2 regions of the Xanthobacter variabilis genome follow, and region 1 is predicted to be linked to the other one. Evidence: riboswitches for the same ligand, from Rfam matches in the RefSeq annotation. Region 1 holds a riboswitch; the other holds the start of a gene.
What was found. Region 1 has a riboswitch for cobalamin ahead of V5F26_RS14375 (CbtB domain-containing protein). Riboswitches for the same ligand answer to the same signal wherever they lie in the genome.
Positions count from the first base shown of each region.

Region 2: it holds a riboswitch for cobalamin, as region 1 does, so the genes downstream of both, metE (5-methyltetrahydropteroyltriglutamate--homocysteine S-methyltransferase) here and V5F26_RS14375 (CbtB domain-containing protein) in region 1, are expected to answer to the same signal.

Region 1 is NZ_CM195533.1:3,294,169-3,297,465, forward strand. It holds gene V5F26_RS14365 (hypothetical protein) at 1-594, opposite strand, end outside; gene V5F26_RS14370 (CbtA family protein) at 581-1,327, opposite strand; gene V5F26_RS14375 (CbtB domain-containing protein) at 1,336-1,545, opposite strand; adenosylcobalamin (AdoCbl) riboswitch at 1,547-1,697, opposite strand; gene V5F26_RS14380 (histidine phosphatase family protein) at 1,782-2,333, shown strand; gene cobD (threonine-phosphate decarboxylase CobD) at 2,450-3,297, shown strand, end outside.
Region 2 is NZ_CM195533.1:2,648,086-2,651,382, forward strand. It holds gene metE (5-methyltetrahydropteroyltriglutamate--homocysteine S-methyltransferase) at 1-2,005, opposite strand, end outside; cobalamin riboswitch at 2,113-2,311, opposite strand; gene V5F26_RS11415 (short-chain fatty acyl-CoA regulator family protein) at 2,365-3,297, opposite strand, start outside.

The DNA.
Region 1 (3,297 bases):
GAAGGTCAGCAGCGTGGGCGGATAGCCCAGAACATCACGCCATTCGGGAACAATCAGGGCGGCGGTGTTGAAGTCGGCGCCGCTGCTGCGACAGAGGCTCGATGCCGCCTCGCTCGCCACCATCTCCTGCTCGATCCGGCCGACCAGCACCCGCGCCTCGCCGCTCTCGCCCGGCATCTCCTGCATATGCACAAGCAATGCGCGGAGCGCGCCGAGATAGGCGTGGAGACAGGTATTGAAGGGATTATCCTCATCGGTGAGGCTGCCCGGCACCAGCCCCCAGAAGCAATAGGTGCGCTGCAGGGCGGCGAAGTTCGCCAGCCGGCGGAACGTGGGGTCGGTGCGCTGCTGGCTTCCGGCGAGGGCCCGGATGGCGCCCGCATGACGCGCCACCACCGCCATCTCGCCATGGGTGAGGCTTGGGATGACCAGACCGTTCGCGGCGAGCGTGCCCGCATCGACGGCGCGATGCGCGCTCGCCCCATCAGGCCCAAGGCCCATGCAGACCAGCAGCAGAACCGCGCACGCACGGACGACCCAGCGTCGCCCGCGCGCGCCCTGCCCCATCACATCGCGCCCATCAGCGGGCGGCATAGGCCGAAGCGATCCGCCGCTCAGGCCGCAGGCTCGCCAGATAGCGCTCCGCCACAAAGCCAAAGCCGAGGCCCAGCCCTGCCCATAGAATGGCCTGCATGCCCAGCGAAGCAATGCGGAAGTCCCACAGCAGCAGGGCGGGAAACTGCTCCGGCACCTCATTCACGCCCGGCAGGGCGAGGTCAATGAGCACCACCAGGGCGGCATAGACCGCAACGCCCAGCAGCGATGCATTCCAGGCCCCCAGTCGCCAGCTGCGCCGCGCAACCGCCACCGCGACGGCCACTGCCGCCAGCGACAGGGCCAGCATGGTGAAGAAGAGCTGGGTGCGCGCGACGATCGTTTCCGGGCTGCCCACCGCCGGTGGCGTGGGCGGAAACTTCAGCCCCGGCACCAGGACGAGCGCCACGAAGCCCACGGCGGCGAGCAGGGCGGACGCCCCGCGCGGGCCCAGCGGCGTGAGCCGGCCATAGGAGAAGGAAAAGGCGAGCGAAAACAAACCGCCAAGCGCCGCCCCGAAGGTGACCACGCCGGTAAACAGGCCCAATCCGGCCTGCACGTCGCGGCTCACCAGCTCAGGCTCGGGCGCCTCGCCCTTGGCCTGGCTCGCAGCCTCTTCCAAAGCGATGGCGTGATCCACCGCGGGCTCGCCGAAAACCCGCGCGAATCCAAACGCGAGCAACCCCGCCACGGCACCGACGATCATGCCGCGGAGCAAGAGATTTCCGACCATGATGCGCCTCAGTGACAGGGGAAGCCGAGCAGATGGCGTCCGTCATGGACGAATTCATGGACGTAGGAGCCCGAGATCAACGAGGTTGCCCCCTCCTCCGCACCCACGAAATAGATGGCAAGGAGCAGGATCAGGCCCGCGAATACGGCCCAAGGCAGAATCTCCGCCACCGGAATCGGCGCGGGCCGGGCTACAGGCTTCAGGATAATGTCAGACATGGTGCACTCCCGGGATGGCGCGTCCCACTGGGCGGATATGGTCGTTTGGGATTAGGCCTGACTTCCGGATCCCGAAGGATCGCGGTTACAGTGGCGCGACCGTGCCGGACTCACACCGGCTTCCAATCCCGCAAACGACGCGCCAAGCTAGGCTTCGCAGTTGACGGCTGTCAACCGATGGCTTCGCCTGCGATGCCCGTTTTCCGGCGGAGGGCCCCTCGCTGCATCGCCTGACCCTGCTTTGCCACGGCCCGAGCACACCCGCTGTGCCCATGGCCTTTCCCATCGACGAGCCGCTGGACGCGGCGGCGCTGCCCGCCCTTTCCGTGCTGCGCGAGGGCCTGGGCCGCGTGGACCGCTGCCTTACCAGCCCCCTGCTGCGCGCGCGGCAGACGGCGGCGGCATTGGCGCAGGACGTCACGGTGGAGCCGGCTCTGCGCGAGCTCGACCTTGGGCAGTGGCGGGGCCGCGCTTTGCGGGACATTCACGACCGCGAACCGGAGGCCGCCGCCCTCTGGCTTTCGGCGCCGGACGCCGTTCCCCACGGGGGAGAATCCCGCGCTCAGCTGCAAGCGCGCGTCGGCGCCTGGCTCAACGCCCAGATGGCGGGGCGCGGGCACACCCTGTGCGTGACCCATGCCGCCGTGATCCGCGCCGCCGTGCTCCACACCCTCGGCTCACCGCCGGACGCCTTCTGGCGGCTGGATATCGAGCCCCTCAGCCGAACCGCGCTGCGCTGCGATGGGCGCCGCTGGGCCCTGCGCGGCCTCAACGCGCCACCCTCATAAAGGCCGCGCTTACAAACGAAATCGGAGCCGTTTCGCGGCACGGCGAAATGCTCTAGCAGAGGCGCTCCCCGCATGCGGCCCGCGCAGGCGGGGCTGCGGCTTTTCAGAGACGAAACATGCGCGATCACGGCGGCGATATGGATCGGGCGCAAGCCCAATATGGCGCGGGCGACTGGCTGGACCTTTCAACGGGTATCAACCCCTGCCCCTATCCCGTGCCGGCGCTGCCGCCCCACGCCTGGGCCGCCCTGCCCGCCGCGAGCGAGATCGCCGCGCTGGAGGCGGTGGCGCAGGCGGCGTACCGCACACGGGCACATGTGGTCGCCCTTTCGGGAGCGCAGGCCGCCATTCAGCTGATGCCGCGCCTGCTGCCACCCGGCCGGGCGCGGGTGCTCGGCCCCACCTACAACGAGCACGCCGCCGCGCTCGACACCATGGGCTGGTCGGTCGAGACCACCCGCGACATGGCGGCCCTGCCCGGGGCCGATCTTGCCGTCGTGGTGAACCCTAACAATCCCGACGGCCGCCGTCTTACGCCCGAGGCGCTTTCCGCCCTGGCCGGGCAGGTTTCGCTGCTGGTGGTGGATGAGAGCTTCGGCGATGCCGAGCCCGCGCTCTCGCTGCTGCCTGCGCTTGGACTGCGGACGGACAACGTGGTCGTGCTGCGCTCCTTCGGCAAATTCTATGGCCTGGCGGGTGTCCGGCTGGGCTTCGCGGTCACGGGCTCAGCCCTGGCGGCGCGGCTGCGGGGGCTGGCCGGCCCCTGGGCGGTGAATGGCCCGGCCATCGCCATCGGGCGCGCGGCGCTGGCCGATGCCGACTGGCGCGCGGACACCATCCGCCGCCTTGTCGCCGATGCGCGGCGCCTGGATGAGCTCGCGGCAGCCTGCGGCTGGCGGCTGGTGGGCGGAACCGAGCTGTTTCGCACCTATGAGACGGGGGACGCGGCGAGGGTCCGGGACCG
Region 2 (3,297 bases), 650 kb from region 1:
AATAGCACATGTGGGTGTGGATCTGCGTTTCATCCCGCACCCCGCAGGAGCACAGCCGGAAACCCTCCACCGCCCAGTCGAGATAGGCGCGCCAGGCCCTGCGGCGCAGCGGCAGCCCCTCGCGCAGGGCCGCTTCGTCGATCTGGATCATGGCGGCGCCTGCCGCCTCCAGATCCTGGACCTCGTCGCGGATGGCAAGGGCGATCTGCCGGCAGGCGGCGCTGCGCGCGATGTCATCGCGCACGAACGACCAGTTGAGGATGGTCACGGGCCCGGTGAGCATGCCTTTCACCGGCTTGGATGTGAGGGACTGGGCATAGCGCCACCACTCCACCGTCATCGGGCGCGGGCGCGAGACGTCGCCGAAAATGATGGGAGGGCGCACGCAGCGGGAGCCGTAGCTCTGCACCCATCCATGCCGGGTGAAGGCGAAGCCGGACAATTGCTCGGCGAAATACTGCACCATGTCGTTGCGCTCGAACTCGCCATGAACGAGCACGTCGAGGCCGATCTCCTCCTGCCAGCGCACGGCGCGGGCGGTTTCCTCGCGCAGGAACTGGCCATAGGCCTCCTCGCTCAGCGTCCCCTTCGCATGGGCGGAACGGGCGTGGCGGACCTCGGCGGTCTGGGGGAACGAGCCGATGGTCGTCGTGGGGAAGAGCGGCAGGCCGAAGCGCTGCTTCTGCGTCTGGGCGCGTTGGACGAACGGGCTCAAGCGGTGGGTCATGGCGGGTGAGACGGCGGCGGCGCGTGCCTCAACGGCGGCATCGTGAACCTTGGGCGAGGCCCGGCGGGCGGCTGCGGCCGCGGCCGAGGCATCAAGCGCGGCCTTCACCTTGTGCCCCTCGCCGGAAAGGGCGGAGGCGAGCACGCCGAGCTCGTCCATCTTCTGAAGCGAGAAAGAGAGCCAGGACTTCAGGTCGCGATCCAGATCGCCCTCCAGCTCCAGGTCGATGGGCACGTGCAGCAGCGAGCAGGAGGGCGCGATCTGGATGTGGTCGGTGCCGCGCCGGGAGACGATGGCCTTCAGCCGCTCCACCAGACCGGGCAGGTTCGCCCGCCAGATGTTGCGCCCGTCAATGGCGCCGAGCGACAGCACGAGCCCCCGTGGGGCCCGCACGGCGACGGTTTCAAGCTGTTCCGGCGCGCGGGCAAGGTCGAGGTGGAGGCCGGCGACGGGCAGGGAAAGGGCGGTGTCCAGATTGTCGTCGAGCGCGCCGAAATAGGTGGTAAGCATGATCTTCAGGTGGGGCAGCGCCCGCGCGAAGGCGGCATAGGCCCGGCGCAATGCGTCGCGCGTCGCCTCGTCGAGATCGAGCACCAGGCACGGCTCGTCCATCTGCACCCATTCCGCGCCATTGGCCACCAGCCGCCGCAGCATGTCGGTGTAGACGGGCAGGAGATTGCCGAGCAACAGCAGCGGATCAAGGCCCGGCGTCTTCGACTTGCCGAGCTTCAGGAAGGTGACGGGACCCAGCAGCACGGGGCGCGTCTGATAGCCCAGCGCCTTGGCCTCGCGGTATTCCTCAAGCGCCTTGAGCGAGGCGAGGGTGAATCGCTGGTCAGGGGCGAATTCCGGCACCATGTAGTGGTAGTTGGTGTCGAACCACTTCGTCATTTCCTGGGCCGGCACGCCGTTGCCCTCACCCGCGTGTGCATGCCCGCAGGAGCCAGCGGCTCGCGCGCCCTCGCTGCCTCGCGCCATGGCGAAATAGGTGGCGAGCGGAACCGGGCCGCCGCTCCAGCCATACGCTGGTGGAATGGCGCCCACCATCACGGACGTGTCGAGCACCTGATCGTAGAGCGAGAAATCGTTGGACGGGATGATGGAGACGCCGCGAGCCTTCTGGCGCGCCCAGTTCTGCGCGCGCAGAGCGGCGGCGGTGGCCAGGAGATCGGCTTGAGAGGTTCTGCCCGCCCAATGGCTTTCAAGCGCCATCTTCAGCTCGCGGCGGACCCCGATGCGCGGCGTGCCGAGTGTGGCGACGGGAATGGTGGATGACATCACGGCTGCAAAGCCCTTCTGCTGTGGGCAGGCCGTGACGGCAGGCGTGAGGTCCCCGCGCGGCGACAGCCGGTGGAGCCTGCAGCGCACACCGGGACACCCCGCCCGAGGACGATTTTGCCGGGGCAGGTCTCCTGGCTCGCGGGTCGTCACCTGAAGTCCGCCTTCCCGGGCTCGCGCCCAGTGACGTGAATGGACCTCGGCTCGCCGCTGACAGTTGCGGGGGCAGCGCCGGCCTTACACCGGCTTCCCTCTTAGCTCCGGCACCAGAAGGCAGGCCGGAGAACCTCGACATTGGAAATCTGTCCTGCGACGGCTCTCCTGTCAAGGATCATATAAGGACATGCTTATATCGTAATTTATCGCTCTCCGGCCGCATAGGGTGCGAAGACGCTGCGGTTTTCGTCCACGGCGAGGGGGCGGCCGATGAGGGGGAAGGCGCGCTGCGGGCAGGCGGGGCGCTCGCACACCTTGCAGCCCGCGCCGATGGGGGTGGCGGCGGCGGGATCGTCCAGCGCCAGCCCGCGTGAATAGACGAGCCGCCCCCCATGGCGGATGTCGCAGCCGAGGCCGATGGCGAAGGTCTTGCCCGGAGCTCCATAGCCGCCGGTGCCGTGGTGCACAGTGCGGGCGATCCACAGATAGGCGCGCCCGTCCGGCATCTGCGCCACCTGGGTGAGGATGCGCCCCGGCTGGGCGAAAGCCTCGTAGACGTTCCACAACGGGCAGGTTCCGCCGACGCGGGAGAAGTGGAAGTCGGTGGCCGATTGGCGCTTGGAGATGTTGCCGGCGCGGTCCACGCGGATGAAGAAGAAGGGCACGCCCAGCGACCCCGGCCGCTGCAGCGAGCTCAGGCGGTGGCAGATGGTTTCGAACCCCACCCCGAAGGCCCGACCCAGCCGCTCGATGTCATAGCGCTCCCGCTCGGCCGCGGTCAGGAAGGCCGCATAGGGCATCAGCAGCGCGCCCGCGAAATAGTTGGCAAGGCCGATGCGCGCCAGCGCCCGCGTTTCCTTCACTCCGCGCGCGGCTTCGTTCGCCAGCCGGTCGATGAGCGGGCCCTGCTCCAGAAAGGCGAGCTGGGTGGCCATCTGGAAGGCCCGCTGGCCGTCCTCCAGCCCACGCGCGAGGCGCAGCACCCGCTCGGCGGGCAGGAAGCGGCGCTGGCCTTCATCCTCCACCCGCGCCACTCGCACGCCGTGGTGGGCCTCCAGGTGGCGGGCAAGGCCTTCCGCCATGTCTCCGGGCACCAGTCCCGCGCGCTCGGCCAGTTGTTCGGCCGACTCATCCAG